3 regions of the Methylophilus glucosoxydans genome follow, and region 1 is predicted to be linked to each of the others. Evidence: predicted binding sites of a transcription regulator. Region 1 holds the regulator's gene; each other region holds the start of a gene.
What was found. The regulator sigma-54, encoded in region 1, starts transcription at its own class of promoters, with help from an activator protein. The targets are predictions, from matches to a motif close to TGGCACNNTTCCTGCT.
Positions count from the first base shown of each region.

Region 2: nifV (homocitrate synthase) is a predicted target of sigma-54. The motif match lies at 2,926-2,941, and genes of this name have one in related genera.
Region 3: nifE (nitrogenase iron-molybdenum cofactor biosynthesis protein NifE) is a predicted target of sigma-54. The motif match lies at 3,355-3,370, and genes of this name have one in related genera.

Region 1 is NZ_JBHTJW010000001.1:82,863-89,833, forward strand. Features, by position in the region: gene speD (adenosylmethionine decarboxylase) at 1-328, shown strand, start outside; gene gltA (citrate synthase) at 382-1,671, opposite strand; gene ACFQ1T_RS00395 (anhydro-N-acetylmuramic acid kinase) at 1,855-2,982, opposite strand; gene tyrS (tyrosine--tRNA ligase) at 3,107-4,345, shown strand; gene ACFQ1T_RS00405 (RNA polymerase factor sigma-54) at 4,391-5,935, opposite strand; gene lptB (LPS export ABC transporter ATP-binding protein) at 5,942-6,685, opposite strand; gene lptA (lipopolysaccharide transport periplasmic protein LptA) at 6,694-6,971, opposite strand, start outside.
Region 2 is NZ_JBHTJW010000003.1:119,247-126,217, reverse strand. Features, by position in the region: gene ACFQ1T_RS12335 (electron transfer flavoprotein subunit beta/FixA family protein) at 1-459, opposite strand, end outside; gene nifW (nitrogenase-stabilizing/protective protein NifW) at 632-967, opposite strand; gene cysE (serine O-acetyltransferase) at 1,002-1,754, opposite strand; gene nifV (homocitrate synthase) at 1,745-2,893, opposite strand; gene nifK (nitrogenase molybdenum-iron protein subunit beta) at 3,246-4,805, opposite strand; gene nifD (nitrogenase molybdenum-iron protein alpha chain) at 4,820-6,277, opposite strand; gene nifH (nitrogenase iron protein) at 6,422-6,971, opposite strand, start outside.
Region 3 is NZ_JBHTJW010000003.1:138,787-145,757, reverse strand. Features, by position in the region: gene iscA (iron-sulfur cluster assembly protein IscA) at 1-264, shown strand, start outside; gene hscA (Fe-S protein assembly chaperone HscA) at 311-2,185, shown strand; gene fdx (ISC system 2Fe-2S type ferredoxin) at 2,182-2,520, shown strand; gene nifE (nitrogenase iron-molybdenum cofactor biosynthesis protein NifE) at 3,405-4,835, shown strand; gene nifN (nitrogenase iron-molybdenum cofactor biosynthesis protein NifN) at 4,849-6,273, shown strand; gene nifX (nitrogen fixation protein NifX) at 6,296-6,706, shown strand; gene ACFQ1T_RS12435 (NifX-associated nitrogen fixation protein) at 6,919-6,971, shown strand, end outside.

The sequences.
Region 1 (6,971 bases):
ACATGAGGTGGATCTAGGGTTGACCTTGATGACCCGTGTAGACCACTGTCAGCACTTTTGCCGAAAAGTGGTCAGTGATGCAGGATTGACTATTGTAGGCGAGAGCTTCTATGGCTTTGGTCAGGGGCAGGGTGTGACTGGTGCGCTGGTCCTTGCGGAGTCCCACTTGACGATACACACGTGGCCGGAGTCGCGTTATGTGACTTTGGATGTGTTTGTCTGCAACTATCAAGAGGACAATTCAGACAAGGCGAGCCGCGTGTTTGAGGCAGTGATCGCTGCATTCTCTCCGGGGCATGTAGATCGGTTCGAGGTGCAACGAGCATAATCCTAAAATAAAAACGCCGGAGAAATCCGGCGTTTTTATTGTGTGTTGCTATGTTAACGCTGATGCAAAGGAACGAATTCCCGACGTTCAGACCCCACATACAACTGGCGAGGGCGGCCAATTTTCTGTTCGGGGTCGGCATTCATCTCACACCATTGTGAAATCCAGCCTGCAGTGCGGGCCAGGGCAAAAATCGCCGTAAACATCGAATTGGGGATGCCCATGGCGCGCATGACGATGCCGCTGTAGAAGTCCACGTTTGGATAGAGTTTGCGGGAAACGAAGTATTCGTCCTCAAGCGCAATTTTTTCCAGTTCCATCGCCAGTTTGAACATCGGGTCATCGTGCAGGCCCAGTTCATTGAGCACTTCATGGCAGGTTTTGCGCATGATAGAAGCGCGCGGGTCCATGTTGCGATAAACGCGGTGACCAAAGCCCATCAGGCGGAAGCTGTCGGTTTTGTCTTTGGCGCGTTTGATGAATTCGCCGATGCGGCTGACGTCGCCGATTTCTTCCAGCATGTTAAGTGTGGCTTCGTTGGCGCCACCGTGTGAGGGGCCCCATAGCGAGGCGATGCCGGCTGCGATGCAGGCAAACGGGTTGGCGCCGCTGGAGCCGACCAGACGCACGGTAGAGGTAGAAGCATTTTGCTCGTGATCTGCGTGCAGAATCAGGATGCGTTCAAATGCACGGGCCAGAATCGGATTAGGCACATAATCTTCACAGGGCGTGGCGAACATCATGTGCATAAAGTTTTCGGCGTAGCCCAATTTGTTTTTGGGATACATGAATGGCTGGCCGATGTTGTACTTATAGCTCCAGGCGGCAATGGTGGGAACTTTGGCCAGCAGACGCATGGCAGCCACTTTACGTGATTCCGGGTCGGACACATTGTTGTTGTCTGGATAGAAGGCCGCCATGGCGCCTACGACCGCGATCATGACCGCCATCGGGTGCGCATCGCGGCGGAACCCACGAAATACATTGCTCATCTGGTCGTGCAACATGGTGTGTTCGCTGATGGTGCTCACGAATTCTTCACGTTGATTGTTATCCGGCAGTTCGCCGTGCAGCAACAGGTGCGAGACCTCAAGGAAGTCACAGTTCTCGGCCAGTTGCTCAATCGGATAGCCACGGTAGTAAAGCAACCCTTTTTCACCATCAATAAAGGTAATGCCAGATGTACACGATGCGGTAGACATGAAGCCAGGATCAAACGTGAAATAACCATGTTTGCCCAAGCTGCGGATATCAATCACATCCGTGCCCAGTGAGCCTTTTAATACCGGTAGCTCAATTGCGCTACTATCGTTGTCAAATGTAATGGTCGCCTTGGTAGCCATAACGTACTCAGTCTTTAATCAAGTTGGTTAAATTATACGCAATCGTTTTGTTTTATCACCGCTTGTGCGGTGACTGTCGCGGAAAAGTTAAAAAAACAATCAAAAGCCTGCACCAGATGTAATCAAGTCACTGGTGCGTTTGCACTGCTTTTGGGAATCATTGCTACGCGTCGGTGCCGGTGCTTAGTTGGGGTAAACGGCACCCAGAATGCGTGGCCCAGCCGCCCCTGTGACCGCGGCCAGATTGCCCGGCAAATGATCTACACAGCGTTGCGCCAGCCAGGCAAAGGCGACCGCTTCCACCCAGTCCACGCCAACGCCCAATTGATCCGTCAGCTGTATGGACTGGCCAGACAGCGCCTGCAGTCTATTCAGCAAGGCCAGATTATGCGCACCACCCCCACAGACGTAGACTTCCTGAGCCCCTGGGCAGAATCGCGTCAGCGCATCGGTGATGCTCACTGCTGTTAACTCAAGCAAAGTACGCGCCACATTTTGTGCGCTGTCGGGGTACTGATGCAGCAGTTGCATTAACCAGGTGTCGTTAAACAGGTCGCGTCCCGTACTTTTAGGTGCGGCCAGTGCAAAATAAGGATCGGCCAGCATCGCATTGAGCAAGTCTGGATTAATTTTCCCGCCCGCTGCCCAGTGCCCGCTCGCATCATAGGGTTGGCCTGTGTGTTGCTGCGTCCAGGCATCCATGAGCAGGTTGCCGGGTCCCGAGTCAAAGCCTGTGACTTGTCCGTGTGCTGGCAGATCACTCAAGTTGGCAATGCCGCCGATATTAATGACGACGCGATGCCTATCTGCACTCGTAAACACCGCTTGGTGGAAGGCCGGCACTAACGGTGCACCTTGGCCGCCGGCGGCAATATCGCGACTTCTGAAGTCGCCAATGACCGTGATCCCTGTTAATTCTGCCAAGCGGGCATGGTTGCCCAATTGTATGGTGTATGCCATGCCCTCTGCCAGTGTCGGACAGTGCCGGATGGTCTGGCCATGGCAACCGATGGCTGTCACGGCCTCGGCACGGATGTCGGCGAGCTTAAGCAGTTGCTTGACGGCTTGCGCGTAGAGTTCTGCGAGCTGGTTAGCAACCACTGCGGCCTCGTGTAACTCGTTATTGGCGGGCGTGTGCAAGGCCAGTAGACGCTGTTTAAGCGCGTCAGGGTAGGGAAGAAAGTAGGTGGCCGTTTGTGTCAGTTGCTCGCCCCGTTGCGAGGTGAGCACGGCATCCACCCCGTCCAGGCTGGTGCCAGACATCAGTCCAATAAACAAACGTGGCTGGGAGCGATCGGCAGAAACTTGCATGGGTGTCATTTTAACACTGCTCCAGCCGCGCTTACAGAAATGCATGGGATTACGTTAAAATAGCTGTTTTACTTATTTGAGACGGTGCCATCAGTGCGCATCGTTGTATTTGACGGATACCCGCATGACCGATACCAAACAACCCTCATCTGAAGTGCCAGCATTGAGCCCAGAAATTGCCAAGGCGTTGGCCATTATCAAGCGTGGCGCAGATGAGTTACTGATCGAGCAGGAGCTGGTCGAGAAACTGAAAACAGGCAAGCCTTTACGTGTGAAAGCAGGCTTTGACCCTACCGCGCCGGACTTGCACCTGGGTCATACCGTCCTCATTAATAAATTGCGCCAGTTGCAGGATCTGGGCCATCAGATTTTATTCCTGATCGGTGACTTTACCGGCATGATTGGTGACCCGACTGGCAAAAGCGCCACCCGTCCACCCTTAACCGTGGAGCAGGTCAAGGCCAACGCCGATACCTATGCCGCACAAGTCTTCAAGATTCTTGATCCTGCCAAAACCGAGATTGTCTTTAACTCCAACTGGTTAAGTGAACTTGGCGCGGCGGGGATGATTAAACTGGCTGCCAGCCATACCGTGGCCCGCATGCTGGAGCGCGATGACTTTTCCAAACGCTTCAAGGGTAATCAACCGATTGCGATTCACGAGTTTCTGTACCCGTTACTGCAAGGATATGATTCGGTCGCCCTGCAAGCGGATCTTGAGCTCGGTGGTACCGACCAGAAGTTTAACCTGCTCATGGGGCGTGAGTTGCAAAAGCAGGCCGGCCAGTCGCAGCAATGTGTGCTGATGATGCCGCTGCTGGAAGGGTTAGATGGCGTCAATAAAATGTCTAAATCACTCGGTAACTACATTGGCATTAGCGAGGTGCCAGAGACTATTTTTGCCAAGATCATGTCGATTTCAGATGAACTGATGTGGCGCTATATTGATTTGCTGTCTTTTGCGACGCTGGAAACCATTGCCGAATGGAAGGCGCAAGTCGCCAGCGGTGAAAATCCCCGCAATATCAAGGTCGGCTTTGCCCAAGAAATTGTGGCGCGTTTCCATGGTCAAGCCGCGGCTGAAAAAGCCTTGCAGGACTTCCAGACCCGTGCCAAAGGCGGCATCCCGGATGACGTGCCCGAAGTTGAAGTGACCATTGAAGGCGAGAGCATCGGCATTAGCCAATTGTTAAAACAGGCGGGCTTGGTTGAAAGCACCAGTGAAGCCATGCGCGCAGTGCAGCAAGGCGGCGTCAAGCTCGACAGCGTCAAGGTGGATGATAAGAATCTGCCTTTGACTAAAGGTGTGACAGTGATCGCACAGGTGGGTAAACGTAAATTTGCCAAGATCACAATCAGGTGATTTGAGCTGAGAAACAAAAAAGGCCGCATCTGCGGCCTTTTTTGTTTAGAGCGTTTTGCGCAAGTTCGCGGGCGGAATATTCAGGGACTCGCGATATTTGGCTATGGTACGGCGGGCAACGACGATACCTTGTTGTGCCAGTGTGTCGGTGATCTGGTTGTCCGACAAAGGCTTTTTCGGGTTTTCTTCGGCCACCATTTGCTTGATCAAGGCGCGGATAGCGGTGGCAGAGCAGGAGCCGCCTGCATCTGTGGCCACCGAGCTGCCAAAGAAGTATTTGAGTTCATAGACGCCACGCGGTGTGAGCATATACTTATGTGTGGTGACGCGGGAAACTGTGCTTTCATGCAAGTCGAGTTCTTCGGCGATTTCACGAAGCACCAGTGGCCGCATGGCAATTTCACCATGTTCAAAGAAGTTGCGCTGGCGATCTACAATGGCTTGTGACACGCGCAAAATGGTCGAGAAGCGCTGCTGGATATTTTTAATCATCCACTTGGCTTCCTGCATCTGGCTTTGCAGGTATTGGCCTGAACTCTCGCGGTTGCGCTTGAGGATGTCCGCATACATCTGGTTGATGCGCAGTTTGGGGATCACGCCATCATTTAAAGAGGCGACCCAAATGCCCTTGATTTTTTTAACCACCACATCGTGCTGGATAAAGTGATCGTGACTAAAGCTGGAAAACTCGCTGCCGGGTCTGGGGTTTTGCTGGCGGATCAGGTGCTGCGCCGCCTTGAGTACCGCTTCATCGCAACCAAGCACCTTGCGCAGTTTGACAAAGTCTTTGTTGGCAAGCAGCGCCAGGTGGTCTTTGGCAATGGCAATGGCGGTTTGCAAGTGTGGCGTTTCTTGCGGCAAACGCGTCAGTTGCAAGAGCAGGCACTCGCGTAAATCGCGCGCACCTACGCCTACAGGGTCCAGATTCTGGATCAGCTTGAGGGCGGTTTCCAGTTCCAGCAGCTCGACCTCAAGTTCGAGTGGCAAGTGCTCCACAATCTCCTGCAGATCTTGCTCCAGATAGCCATCATCAGTGATGCTATCCAGTAGCAGTTTGACCAGGCTCATGTCACGTTGCGATAAATGTGCCAGTTGTATCTGATCAATCAGATGCTCGCGCAAACTGATGCTGGTGGTTTCCTGTCTGGAAAAGTCACTGTCTTCGTCTTCCTGATGATTGCGTCCGGCTTCGTCCCAGTTGCTGGTGCTGCCAAACTCTTCATAATCATCTTCAAACTCTGGCGGCGTGAATTCCTCGTTTAAATTGGGCAGGTCGCTCTCGCTCCCGCCCAGCTCATCGTGCAAGTCTTCACGCAGACTTTCTGCCGGTGCGGTGATCTCTTGCTGCGTTGCCATGTCAAACGAGCTGGCATCTGTCGGCTCAGCTTCTACAGTGGGGGGAGGCGGTGTGTTATCTTCAAACTCGCCTTCTTCACCGTCTGACATTTCCAGTAACGGGTTTTCCTGCAGGATGGTTTCCAGTTCCTGGTTCAGTTCCAGCGTGGAAAGTTGCAGCAAACGGATCGATTGCTGCAGCTGCGGCGTCAGCGCCAGATTTTGCGAAATACGTAATTGCAGGTTCTGTTTCATGACGGATTACAGCCTAAAATTCTTGCCCAGATACACTTCACGCACACCTTCATTCTGAATGATTTCATCGGGCGTGCCTGCTGCAAACACAGCGCCTTCATTGACAATATAAGCGCGGTCACAGATATCCAGCGTTTCGCGCACATTGTGGTCGGTGATTAAAATACCAATATTCTGACTGCTCAGGTAGCGGATGATTTTCTGGATTTCGATCACCGCAATCGGATCAATCCCGGCGAACGGTTCATCCAGCAAAATAAATTTAGGGTCAGTGGCCAGGCAGCGCGCAATTTCAACGCGTCGACGTTCGCCGCCAGACAAGCTGACGGCCTGACTGTTGCGGATGTGCTGGATATGCAATTGATCCAGCAAGGACTCAAGCCTCGCCTCACGCTGCTCTTCCGTATAGGGACGGGTTTCAAGAATGGCGAGTATGTTGTCGGTTACGCTGAGCTTGCGGAAAATGGATGCTTCTTGGGGCAGATAAGCCAGGCCCATGCGCGCGCGCTCATGCATGGGCGCGCGGCTCACGTCGGCGCCATTCAGCGTAATGTTGCCTTCATCCAGCGCAACCAACCCGACAATCATGTAAAAGCTGGTGGTTTTGCCTGCCCCGTTGGGACCCAGCAAGCCGATCACTTCGCCACTGCGTAACTCAAGCGTCGTGTTTTTGACGACGGTACGGCCCTGATAGGTTTTTTTCAGGCGGTTGACCTGCAAATGGTTCTGATCTGCTGCCATGGTTTCCATCTTTATGCTTACTCTTTGCCTTGCTCACCAGTGTTTTCGGCAGGGGCAGGTTCGACCTTGAGTTGCAAGGAGCGATTCATCCGTAACCCCTGTTGAGAGGTTGGCTTGTTGTCAATGACAGGCGGCGTGGTTTTATTTTTAGGCTGTATGGTGGCCTTGACGCGGCTGCCAGCCGTCCCGTTCGGGTTGGCTTTGGTGCCGCCAATCACCTCGGCATACTCGGCGTTGGCGTCGTAGCTGATGTAGTCCCCGGTCACGATGTCTTCACCACGTTTAACCCAGGCAT
Region 2 (6,971 bases), on a different contig from region 1:
CAGCGAACGGATTTTTGAAACATAGGTGAGCAACTGCATCTCCAGCCGTTTTGCGACGCCGGGGCCGACTTGCGCAGTATCGCCATCAATGGTCTGCTTGCCGGTAAACACCAAATCAACAGTAATATCTTTGCTGATCTGCTGGATGGCCGCAGCCAGCGCATAGCTGGTGGCCAAGGTGTCAGACCCGGCAAAAATACGGTCGGTCACCAGCACGGCATCGTCTGCGCCATAAGAAATCGCCTTGCGCAAGGCCGCCTCGGCCATCGGTGGCCCCATGGTGAGCACGGTCACGCGCGCACCATATTCATCTTTCAGGCGCAACGCTTCTTCCAGCGCGAACAAATCATACGGGTTCACAATGGTCGGCACCCCCTGACGCATAATGGTGTTGGTCACCGGGTGCACCCGAATTTGTGCACTGTCTGGCACCTGCTTGATACAAACCACAATATGCATATCGAATCCTTCCTTTTGCCTGACTTTACCTGGATGACAGACCAGAAACACCCGGCCCTTTATTTCAGTATTGCAACAACCATGCCATGCTAAAAAAATTATTTTTATATATAAAAATCAGTCAGTTATAAGCAAAACTCACATTAAAATTATTTGTCGCAAACCCGACAAATCAGGCACGTTGTGAAGGCAATGTTTGTTTCAGACTGTTGAGATTAAAAGTCTTGCTGCCATCGGCTTCCTGAAACACCTTGAACACTTTTTCAGTAGCGGCGTTGGAGCGCACGAAGTCGTCATAAGCCGCATGCAACAAGCGCTGATAGGCATTGCGCTGCTCGTTCTCGGGCAAGGTCTGGCTCACAGGGTCACGCACCAGATATTGCTGAAAGCGTTTGAGGATATGCAGGCGATTGACATGTACCACCTGCGGGTCATAGGCGACACCGAGAAACGCGAAAAACTCTTCGGCAGCAGAAAAAGATTGCATCTGTGATAACAAGGCACTCATCAGGGTTCTCCAAACATAAAAAGGAAATGCAGGCTCAGGAATCGAAACGTTTGCGTGCACGCGCCTCGGCGACGCTGTGCTGTATCAAGGCTTCGGAAGCGGCTTGCTGGTTGTCACGCATCGCCGCCAGGGTATGCTCCAGTTGATCAATACGGTCTAGCAAAGCTGTGACCGCTTTGCCCACCGGGTCCGGCATCAGATGGTGGTCGAGGTCTATGCCCTGCTGTGGCTGGCGTCTGGCGTTGTCAGGCAGCACCACGCGACCGGGGATACCGACCACCGTCATCCTGGCCGGAATATCATGGATGACCACCGAGTTGGCGCCTACCCTGGCCCGTGCGCCCACCACCACCGGCCCAAGAATTTTGGCACCTGCGCCGACCATGACACCATCGCACAGGGTAGGATGCCGCTTGCCCGGATTCCACGACACACCGCCCAGCGTCACGCCGTGATACAGGGTGACATCGTTGCCGACCACCGCGGTTTCGCCGATAACAACACCACAGCCATGGTCGATAAAAAAGCGGCGGCCGATGCTGGCACCAGGGTGGATATCAATCTGTGTCAGCATGCGCGTGACATAACTCAGCCAGCGCGCAGCAAACCGCCAGCCATGCCGCCACAAGCCATGCGAGATACGGTGCAGCAAGGTAGCGTGCAAGCCGGGATAGGTCAGCAACACTTCCAGCCGGTTGCGTGCAGCCGGATCACGCTCAAACACGCAGGCGAGGTCTTCGCGCAACAGGGCTAGCAAGCCAGACTGCACTGGCGAATTTACATGCATGACAGTCTCCCCGGTGTGGTCTGGCCTTCGAGATAAAACAGTTTGAGCTCATCACTGGCCGGGCTGCGCTTGGTGTTCACTGCAAACTGGCGTATGCGTTGCAGCAGCCATTCGGTTTCGTGATGTTGCACGCGTATACCCAGCTGCGCATAGACATGGCGCACACTGTGGCTACCGGAATGCTTGCCCAGCACCAGATGCCGTTCTCGCCCGACTGCAGCCGGGTCAAAGCCTTCGTAGGTGGCCGGGTCTTTGAGCAGGCCATCGACATGCATGCCGGACTCATGGGTAAACACCGCCGCACCGACGATGCTTTTATTGAGCGCCACGGCCCGGCCCGACGCCTGCGCCACCAGCTGCGAAATCTCTGGAAAGGCATGCATGTCCAGCCCCACATCCAGCCCGTGGATGCGCCACAAGGCGGTCACCACTTCTTCCAGCGGCGTATTGCCCGCCCGCTCACCCAGGCCATTGACCGTGGTGTTGACATGGCTGGCCCCGGCACGAATTGCCGCCAATGCATTGGCAGTGGCCAGGCCGAGGTCGTCATGCGCATGCATTTCGATGTCCAGCGGAGTGACCGCACGCAAAGCCGCAATGCGCTCATACGTGGTAAACGGATCAAGGACGCCCAGGGTATCGGCATAACGAAAGCGGCAAGCGCCCGCCGTCTCGGCCACCGCCACCACCTGCTGCAAAAACTGCGGGTCGGCGCGGGAAGCATCTTCACCGCCCACTGACACCTGCAAGCCCTCTTGACACGCCTGCGAGACCACCTGCGCCACCTGCTGCAACACCCACGCCCGGTCACGCCGCAATTTGCGCTCAATATGCAAATCCGACACCGGCAAGGACAAATTCACATGACGCACCCCGGTGCGCAAACATGCCAGCAAATCGCCCTCGGTCATACGCCCCCAAACCATTAGCCTGGTCGGCAATTGCAACGCCGCAATTGCGCGTATATCGGCAATTTCCGCCTCGCCCATGGCCGGGATGCCCACCTCCAGCTCTGGCACCCCAATCTCCGCCAGCGCCAAAGCAATTCGCAATTTTTCCTCACGGCTAAACGCCACCCCCGCCGTCTGTTCCCCATCGCGCAAGGTGGTATCGTTGATGACTGGCTTGCTTTGTCGCATCGTGACATCTCCGCATGTATTACCCTAGAGATAGCACAGGCTGTGCCAAGCTATGTATAGCTTTTATATCCATTTAAAAACAATGAGTTAACAATATATTTACTGACTATTTTGATTGTAAGGTTTGCGACAAACGGATGGGTTATGTCGTGAATGTCTGGGTGCCAGTCCATCGACTGATGTGGAATCGGCATGTACACCGACGGTCAGTGCCTTCGCACAAAAAAAGCCTCCCTAGTGGGAGGCTTAAACACTCAACAATCGATCATTGCAAAGTGGGGGAAGAGACAGGACTACATGGCTACCGGGCCAGACATCGGACCGCCCTACCCGGTAGGTTTTCAATCACAGACTAGCGGATAATATCGAAGCTGTAATCGGTGGTAGCGATGCCATTGGTGCTGATGTCCATCTGGTCAAAAATCTTGTCCAGGATAGTGACCAGCACGTTGAGGGCACCTTGATAGCCCCACACCGGATAGCGGTGTTTATGGTGGCGATCAAAAATCGGGAAACCCAAACGGATCAGCGGGATACCGGTGTCGCGGTCCAGGTATTTACCGTAGGTGTTGCCGATCAGGAAATCGACAGGCTCGGTAAACAACAGGGAGCGCATGTGCCACAGATCTTTCTTCGGATAGACCTTGCAATTTTTGCCAAACGGGCTGGCGTCAAACAGAGCCTGTACCTTGGCGGCCCAGGCATCGTCACCATTGGTGGAGAGTACCGTGGTTGGCTCAGCACCCAGTTCCAGCAGAAAACCGGTCAGGCCAAGCATGAGGTCAGGGTCACCATACAGGGCAAATTTCTTGCCGTGGATATGGGCACTCGAGTCGGCAATGGCATCCACCAGACGGCCACGCTCTTTGGTCAGGCTGGCAGGAATAGGCTTACCTGACAGTTTGGAAATAGCCATCAGAAACTCATCCGTGCCTTTAACGCCGACCGGGTGATGCAGCTTGATCACCTCCTGGCCCTTACCCTGGATGTACTCGGCGGTTTTTTCGGCGCAGATGGACTGCATGACGATGGTGCCTTTGGCATGAATGGCGTTGGCAGTGTCTTCCAGTGTGGTGCCGCCATCATACATGCGGAACTCGCCATCGGTCGGCGTATCCCAGGCGTCGGACGGATCGCACAGCATGGTTGGGGTGATGCCAAACTCGTTGAACATGCGTTTCACTTCACGGTTGTTGCCGACCACGTAGCCGTCAAAGCCGCCGATAAAGTTAATGCTGTCATTAGGCTTGCGCTCTAAGGCTGGCACGGTGCCGGCTTTGCCATCCCAGAAGTAGTTGAGAATGCCTTTGAGCGCGTTATCGTAGCCGGTGATATGGCTGCCGACAAACGCTGGCGTGTGGGCAAACGGCACATCATAGTCGGCCGGGATGGAGCCTTTTTCGCGTGAGGTCTTGATAAAGGCGTTAAGGTCATCGCCGATCACCTCGGCCATGCAGGTGGTAGAAACCGCAATCATTTTTGGTTTGTACAAACTATACGAGTTGGCCAAACCATCAATCATGTTGTTCAAGCCACCAAACACGGCTGCATCTTCCGTCATGGAAGAGGACACGCAGGAAGTCGGCTCTTTAAAGTGACGGCTGAAGTGCGAGCGGTAGTATGCCACGCAGCCTTGTGAGCCGTGCACAAAGGGCAATGTCCCTTCAAAACCATTCGCAGCAAATACGGCCCCGAGTGGCTGGCATGCTTTTGCCGGGTTCACGGTCAACGCTTCGCGGGCAAAGTTTTTCTCTTTGTACTCTTGCGTTTTGGCGTATTCCACCTGCTTTTTCACCTCGTCGGCAGGCACGGCAAATTCAAAATTCTTTTTCTTGTTGGCGAACATTTCCGTATATTCGGGTTCGCGAAACAGTTCAAAATGGTCTAAAACCTTATCAGCATTCTGGCTCATGTTCAGTTCTCCTCTTAAGCCGCTTGTTGCCATGGCGCTTTGGTCAAGCCCCATACCGGGTTGTTAATCGCCATGTCCATGTCACGGGCAAAAATCGCAAAGCCGTCATAGCCGTGGTAAGGGCCGGAATAATCCCAGCTGTGCATTTGACGGAAAGGCACGCCCATTTTCTGGAACACGTATTTTTCCTTGATGCCGGAACCGACCAGGTCTGGTTGCACGGCTTCCACAAACTTCTCAAACTCGTAGCCGGTCACATCGTCATAGATCAGCGTGCCGTCCTTAACGTAGTGAGTGGTACGCTGGTAGTCATCGTTGTGGCCAAACTCGTAGCCGGTACCCACCACTTCCATGCCCAAATCCTCATAGGCACCAATCACGTGACGGGGACGCAGGCCACCGACAAACAGCATGACTTTTTTGCCTTGCAGGCGTGGTTTGTACTTGGCAATCACGGCATCGGTCAGTGCCTTGTATTTGGCAATGACCTGCTCTGTTTTCTCCTTGATACTGTCGTCAAAGAAGCTGGCAATCTTGCGCAGGGATTCTTCGATTTTGGATGGGCCAAAAAAGTTGTACTCTACCCATGGAATCCCGTACTTCTCTTCCATGTGGCGGCTGATGTAGTTCATCGAGCGGTAGCAGTGCAGGATGTTGAGCTTGGCCTTGGGCGTGTTTTCCAGCTCGGCAATCGAGCCGTCACCGGACCATTGGGCGATCACGCGCAGGCCCATTTCTTCGAGCAGGATGCGACTGGACCAGGCATCGCCACCAATGTTGTAGTCGCCGATAATCGCCACGTCATACGGGCTGGACTCGAATTTGTTTTTTTCCGGGTCAGTTTTGTCAAACACAAAGTCGCGCACGGCGTCGTTGGCGATGTGGTGACCCAGCGATTGCGACACGCCACGGAAGCCTTCGCAACGCACAGGTACAATCACTTTGCCTTCATACTCTTTGGCTTTTTTCTTGGACACGGCTTCGATGTCGTCGCCGATCAGACCAATTGGACACTCGGACTGCACGGTAATGCCCTTGTTGAGCGGGAACAGTACCTGAATCTCGTCAATAATTTTTTCCAGTTTTTTGTCACCGCCAAACACGATGTCTTTTTCCTGGAAGTCGGAGGTAAACTGCATGGTGCCGAAGGTGTCGATACCGGTGGTACCGATGTAGTAGTTACGGCGTGACGCCCAGGAATACTGGCCGCAACCGACCGGGCCGTGCGAGATATGCACCATGTCTTTAATCGGGCCCCATACCACGCCTTTGGAACCGGCGTAGGCACAACCACGGATGGTCATTACCCCTGGCAGCGATTTGATGTTGGATTTCACATCACACTCGGATTTGCCTTCTTCATACACATTCAAATGTTTTGCACGTTTTTTGGCGGACTTTTCAGGATAGGCTTTTAACACCTCCTGAATCAGCTCTGCGCCGTTGACCTTTACTTCAGCAGTCGCACTCATCGTTGTCTCCTATGTTCGACTAAAAACCAGTGATAAAAAGAAACTTTTCAAAAATTGTAGAAATTGCCCGGAAGTAACCTCCTCAACTTTTGAAACCGTCTCTGGAGGGGTTGGCAAGGGGCAAAGCCCCCTGCCAAAGACTGATTAAGCTGCAGTCGCCGCTTTACCAATCAGTGTTTCATCCTCTTTCTTCATGATGCCGAAGTCCATCAACAGGTCTTCCAGCTCATCCATGGTGATCGGGGTCGGGATGGTACCGTTACCGGCGTTGGCGTGTACTTTCTGCGCCAGTTGACGATATTCTTCAGCCTGCTTGGAGTCCGGGGCGTACTCCAGCACAGTCATACGACGCAACTCGGCGTGCTGCACCACGTTGTCACGTGGCACAAAGTGGATCAGCTTGGTACCCAGTTTGCCTGCCAGGGCTTCTGCCAGTTCCAGTTCCTTGTCAGTCTGGCGCTCGTTACATACCAGGCCACCCAGACGCACGCCACCGGAGTTGGCATATTTCAGGATGCCTTTGGAAATGTTGTTGGCGGCATACATCGCCATCATTTCACCGGACATCACGATGTAGATTTCCTGTGCCTTGTTTTCACGAATCGGCATGGCGAAACCACCACACACCACGTCACCCAATACGTCATAGGACACATAATCCACGCCGTCATAGGCACCGTTTTCTTCGAGGAAG
Region 3 (6,971 bases), on a different contig from region 1:
GGCAAGGGCCTCGGCTTGCGCGTCGGTGTTAAAACTTCGGGCTGCTCCGGCATGGCCTACACGCTGGAATTTGTGGATGAAGCGCGTGAAGAAGACCAGATTTTTGAAAGCCATGGCATCAAGGTGCTGGTAGACCCAACCAGCCTGGTCTATCTCGATGGCACCGAACTGGACTACACCAAAGAAGGCCTCAACGAAGGCTTTAAGTTTAGCAACCCCAATGCCAAGGCCAACTGTGGCTGCGGCGAGAGTTTCAGCGTTTAAGTTTCACAGCGGGGCATGCCCGCGCAGCGTATTCTGAGGAGTGACTATGGCACTGTTGCAAATTGCAGAACCGGGGCAAAGTGCAGCGCCCCACCAGCACAGACTGGCCGTCGGCATAGATCTCGGCACCACCAACTCGCTGGTGGCCACCGTGCGCAGTGGCGAATGTGTGGCACTGGCCGATGACCATGGTCGCCACCTGCTGCCTTCGGTGGTGCGCTATCAGGTGGCTGAGACCACCGTGGGCTGGGAGGCCAAGTTTGCCGCCGCCAGTGACCCGCGCAACACCATCGTCTCGGTCAAGCGTCTGATGGGACGCGGCCTGCAAGACATACAACACCTGGGGCAGTTGCCTTATCGCCTGGTAGACAGCCCGGGCATGGTCAAACTGGAGACCGTGGCCGGGGTGCGCAGCCCGGTCGAAATTTCTGCCGACATCCTCAAAGTGTTGCGTGCACGCGCCGAACACAGCCTGGGCGGTGAACTCACCGGCGCCGTGATTACTGTCCCTGCCTATTTTGACGATGCCCAGCGTCAGGCCACCAAGGACGCCGCCACACTGGCCGGTATCAATGTCTTGCGCCTGCTTAACGAGCCGACTGCCGCCGCCATTGCTTACGGGCTGGATAACGCCGCTGAAGGCGTGTATTGCGTCTACGACCTCGGTGGCGGCACCTTTGATTTTTCTATCCTGCGCTTGAACCGTGGCGTATTTGAGGTACTGGCCACCAGTGGTGATTCAGCCCTGGGCGGCGATGATTTTGACCTCGCCATCTACCAGTGGCTGTGTAGCACATTGCAATTGCACACGTTAGACGCTGCTGACATGCGCAGCCTGCTCAATGAATGCCGTCAGGCCAAAGAGCGCCTGACCAGCCAGGGCAGCACCGAACTCCGTTGCAGCCTGTCCAGCCACGGCGACATCCACGCCATCCTCAGCCGCGAACTGTTTTTTGAGCTGAGCCAGCCTCTGCTGGCCAAAACCTTTAGTCCGGTGCGCCGTGCACTGCGTGATGCAGGCTTGCAAACAAACGACATTCAGGGTGTGGTGCTGGTCGGTGGCGCCACCCGCATGCCGCAACTGCGGCAAGCCGTGGCCGATTTTTTCAAACAGCCACCGCTCACCAACCTCGACCCCGACCAGGTGGTGGCGCTAGGTGCCGCCATGCAAGCCAATGCGCTGGCAGGCAACCGCTCAGACCAGGAATGGCTGCTGCTGGATGTCATCCCGCTGTCGCTGGGCATGGAAACCATGGGCGGCCTCAGCGAAAAAATCATCCCGCGCAACGCCACCCTGCCCACGGCACGCGCGCAGGATTTCACCACCTTTAAAGACGGCCAGACCGCCATGAGCTTTCATGTGGTTCAGGGCGAACGCGAACTGGTGGCCGAATGCCGCTCGCTGGCCCGCTTCGAACTGCGCGGCATCCCGCCCATGGTAGCCGGCGCCGCCCGTATCCGCGTCACCTTCCAGGTCGATGCCGACGGCCTGCTCTCGGTCTCTGCCATAGAGCAAACCAGCGGCGTCGCTGCGCAAATCAGCATCAAGCCCTCCTACGGCCTGAGCGAAGACGAGATCACCCGCCTGCTGCGTGCGGGTGTCGATCACGCCGAACACGACAAGCGCATGCGCGCCTTGCGCGAAGCCCAGGTGGAAGCCAGACGCTTGCTGGACGCCACCGAAACCGCCATGGCCGAAGACGGCCACAACCTGCTCAGCAAAGCAGAATGGGACCATATCTGGCAACATATTTACGCGCTGGCGGAAACCCTGATCATGGGTGACAGCAACAAAGTCGAAGACCTACGCCATGCCACCGAAGCCCTCAACAATGCCTCCGCCAGCTTTGCCGCACGCCGCATGGACCAAAGCATACAGCAGGCACTCACAGGCCAGCATCTGGAAAGCCTGACCGTATGACCCAACTCACCATCCTCCCCCACCCCGAACTCTGCCCGCAAGGTATGCAGATTGAAGCCAAACCAGGCAAAGTGTTGTGCGACACCCTGCTCAATGCAGGCATCGCACTTGAACATGCCTGCGACGGCGTGTGTGCCTGTAGCACCTGCCATGTGATCATCCAGCAGGGTAATGCCAGCCTGGCAGCTGCCAGTGATGAGGAAGAAGACCAGTTGGATAAAGCCTGGGGATTAACGCCGCAATCCAGACTGGCTTGCCAGGTGAAAATAGGCAGTGAAGCGTTGACGATTGCTTTGCCGAAATACAGTTTGAATCATGCCAGAGAGATGGATTGAGGACTTTTGCTGTTTAAGCTGGATGACGGTGTAAAAACGTTATTCTGCTGACTGTTTAATTGATTATCGTAGCTTTAGGGAGGCATGGATGCCCACGCGGATGATTGATTTTTGTTTGCAATGTTCTTTTTCGCCTCTAGGCGAGTCACTTTCTGGTGCTTGTCCCCCAGAAAGTAACCAAAGAGGACGACACCCAGCCATCACGGCCTTCGGCTCCCTTGCGTTGCTCAACAAAGTAAGCGGTCACGAAACTCGACCTGGCAGCTCACATAAAACGTGAGCTGCTGCGGGACTCAGACAGTCGCTCCCTTCTTCCTTACTTTGTTTCCGCTACTCAGCGCGATGGAATGGGATTTATCTCACCAAACTCGCATCGTTGAAGTTTGAACCGTTGAAAAACAGCAATTCCTTTATTCAATCCACGGACCGTTGCGCCAATCTGGTTTTCGGGGTCCCCATCTGCCGCGCCGAGTAGCGCAGGCAAAATAAGATCAAGCGAGCGGCTGTCCGAATCCCGCGGTGGACTGCGATTTGTGCAGGCCGCTAGGATGAGTTCTGCGAGCGCTTATTTTGACGAGCAACGCAGGAAACAAGCGGAAGCTGGGGTGCACTTTCTTTTGGTTACTTTATCTTTGTGCAAGCAAAGAAAAGTAACTCGCTGAGAGGCGAAAAAGAACATCACAAACAACAAACAATCCTCCGCGTGGGCATCCATGCCCACCCTACAACATGCCATCTATCACCACACCGATTGTCGCATTTGTCTGCTTTCCGACATTCAATAACTTAAAATAATGTTCTTTAAATTCATACAGTTAAAACACATAAACAGCGTGGCACATTCCTTGCAATAACCACAACAAGAACTCCAAAGGTGTCTTGTCATGGCAAGTTTGAACGAAAAAATTCAGGACGTGTTTAATGAACCCGGCTGCGATAAAAATCAGGCCAAGGATGAAAAAGCACGCAAGAAAGGTTGTACCAAGCAATTGACGCCTGGTGCTGCCGCCGGTGGCTGCGCGTTTGATGGTGCCAAGATCGCCTTGCAGCCGATTACCGATGTCGCGCATCTGGTACATGGGCCGATTGCCTGTGAGGGGAATTCCTGGGATAACCGTGGCGCCAAGTCCTCTGATTCCAGTCTCTATAGAACTGGCTTTACCACCGACATGAACGAACTGGATGTGATTTATGGTGGTGAAAAACGGTTGTTCAAGGCGATTAAAGAAATCATCACCAAATATGACCCGCCTGCGGTGTTTGTTTACCAGACCTGCGTGCCTGCACTGACCGGCGATGACATTGAGGCTGTGTGCAAGAAAGCCAGCGAAAAGTTTGGCAAGCCGGTGATCCCAGTCAATTCACCTGGCTTTGCCGGACCAAAAAACCTGGGCAACAAGCTGGCGGGTGAGGCCTTGCTAGCGCATGTGATCGGCACGCAGGAGCCTGATTACACCACGCCGTACGACATTAATATTATTGGCGAATATAACCTGGCCGGGGAGTTATGGCAGGTCAAACCACTGCTGGATGAGTTGGGTATCCGCGTGCTGGCTTGTATCTCTGGCGATGCAAAATATCACGAGGTTGCGCAATCACACCGCGCCAAGGCGGCAATGATGGTGTGTTCCAAGGCCATGATTAATGTGGCGCGCAAGATGGAAGAGCGTTATGGCATTCCGTTTTTTGAAGGTTCGTTTTACGGCATTGGCGACATGAGCGACAGCTTGCGCCAGATTGCCCGCCTGCTGATACAGCAAGGGGCGGATGCCGAGTTGATGACGCGTACCGAAGCGCTTATTGCACGCGAGGAAGCCCGCGCCTGGGCGGCGATTGCAGATTACAAATTACGCCTGAGTGGCAAGCGTGTGTTGCTGATTACCGGCGGGGTCAAATCCTGGTCTGTGGTGTCAGCCTTACAGGAAGCAGGCATGGAGGTGGTGGGCACCAGCGTCAAAAAATCCACCGAGGAAGACAAGGAAAAGATCAAGGAAATCATGGGCGAGGATGCCCACATGATAGACGACATGCGGCCACGCGATATGTATGCCATGCTCAAGGAAGCAAAGGCCGACATCATGCTCTCGGGTGGGCGCAGCCAGTTTGTGGCGCTCAAGGCCAAAATGCCGTGGCTGGATATTAACCAGGAACGTCACCATGCGTATGCGGGCTATGTGGGCATGGTGGAACTGGTCAAAAACATCACGCAATCGCTGTATCACCCGGTGTGGCAACAGGTGCGGCAACCAGCGCCGTGGGAAACGGCGGTCAGCAGCGATGAGCCGCCACTGACCAGCGGCGACATCGCGGCCTGAAGGGAACAAGACCATGGCACAAGTACTCAACCCCGGTAAAGCCTGTAGCGTCAACCCGCTCAAGATGAGCGCACCGATAGGCGCGGCGCTGGCCTTTATGGGCTTGCAGCACTGCCTGCCTACCCTGCATGGTTCGCAGGGCTGTACTTCATTCGGGCTGGTATTGTTTGTGCGGCATTTCCGCGAAATGATCCCCATGCAAACCACGGCCATGAGCGAGGTCACCACCATCCTTGGTGGCATGGACAATATCGAGCAGACCATCGTCAATATCTGGAAACGCAACCAGCCCTCCATCCTCGGCATCGCCTCTACGGGGCTGACCGAAACCAAGGGCGATGATGTGGATGCCTATCTCAAGCTGATTGCGCAAAAACACCCCGAGCTGGCTGACATGCATATCCTGTATGTATCGACGCCTGACTACGTGGGCGCGTTTCAGGATGGCTGGAGCAAGGCGGTGCTGAAAATAGTGCAGCACTTTGCCCAACCTGTGAGCGTGCGCCATGCGCGCCGCGTCAATGTGCTGGCTGGCAGCCATTTAACACCGGGCGACTTGCAGGAAATTCGCGACATTGTCGAACTGTTCGGGCTGGAGGCGGTGATAGTGCCCGATATTTCTGGCTCGCTGGATGGCCATATCCCGGACGACTTTACACCGACTACCTTGGGCGGCACCACGCTGGAGCAGTTACAGACCTTGGGCACGGCACGCTATACGCTCGCTATCGGCGAGCAGATGCGCCCGGCAGCGCAGGCGCTGGAAGCCCAATGTGGCGTCCCCTACCGTCTGTTTGAGCGGCTGACCGGACTGGCCGCCAGTGATGACTTTGTGCAATGCCTGTCCGAACTCACCGGCACCCCCGTGCCGATGAAACTGCGCCGCCAGCGCAGCCAGTGTCAGGACGCCATGCTGGATGCGCATTTTTATACTGGCGGCAAAACCGTCGCTATCGGTGCCGAACCCGACATGTTGTGGAGCTACGGCCAGTTTTTGCTAGAGATGGGCTGTGACTTGCGCGCGGTGACCACCACTCACTCGCCGTTATTGGCGCAACTGCCTATAGAACAGGTGCAAATCGGTGATCTGGAAGATCTGGAAGTGCTGGCACAAGACTGTGACCTGCTGCTCACCCACTCGCACGGCAGGCAACTGGCCGAGCGCCTGCATCTGCCTTTTATCCGTATCGGCATTCCGACTTTTGACCGTATCGGCGCCGCACACAAAATTAGCGTGGGCTACCGGGGCACGCGTGATCTGGCATTTGAACTGGCCAACACCTTTCTGGCACAGAGCCATGAACCAGCCCCTGATCACTGGTATCCCGCACCAGCAAGCGAGGCTGGTGCCGCCACTGGCTGCAACAGTTGTACGCCTGCTGGCAGTTGCCACAGCGCAAGCGACATGCATTTAGAAAGCACTGTGCATTTCAGTTAACCCCGCGTAAAGGAACCCCCACATGAAAGTCGCATTTGCCACACAGGATTTAAAACGGGTCGACGCCCACTTTGGCTGGGCCAAGCACCTGGCCATTTATGAGCTGACGCCGGAAAACTGGACGTTTTTACACTCGGTGCCGTTTGATGGCGACTTAAAAGAAGACGGCAACGAAGACAAGCTGGCACCCAAGCTGGAAGTCATCAAGGACTGTGCGCTGCTGTATGTGGCGGCCATCGGTGGCTCCGCCGCTGCCCGTGTGGTGGCGCACAAGATACACCCGGTCAAGGTCACCGCTGATGAACCGATAGACGAAATTTTAGGCAAATTGCAGGATGTGCTCAAAGGCACCCCACCCCCCTGGTTACGCAAAGCCCTGCTTAAAGACCAGGCCACAACGGTCGATTTTGATGAGGAAGAAGAAACGGTATAGGTTTTAAAGGCTATTTACCACAGAGACGCCGAGAACACAGAGCAGCAAGTGCATTCAGCAAACTAAGAATTTCTCTGTGACCTCTGTGCGCTCTGTGGCTAATTAAAGCTTTTAAATTCATTTTGAGCCACCAAGGACACGGAGTGCTCAGAGAAAACCGAAGGCGTTTGAGTGTTAATGCGGTAAGCAATATTTATTTATAGGAGAAAAACATGACAGCAGTCGCTGAAGCGCCAGTAGCGAGTGATCCCTGGACCTCGCCATT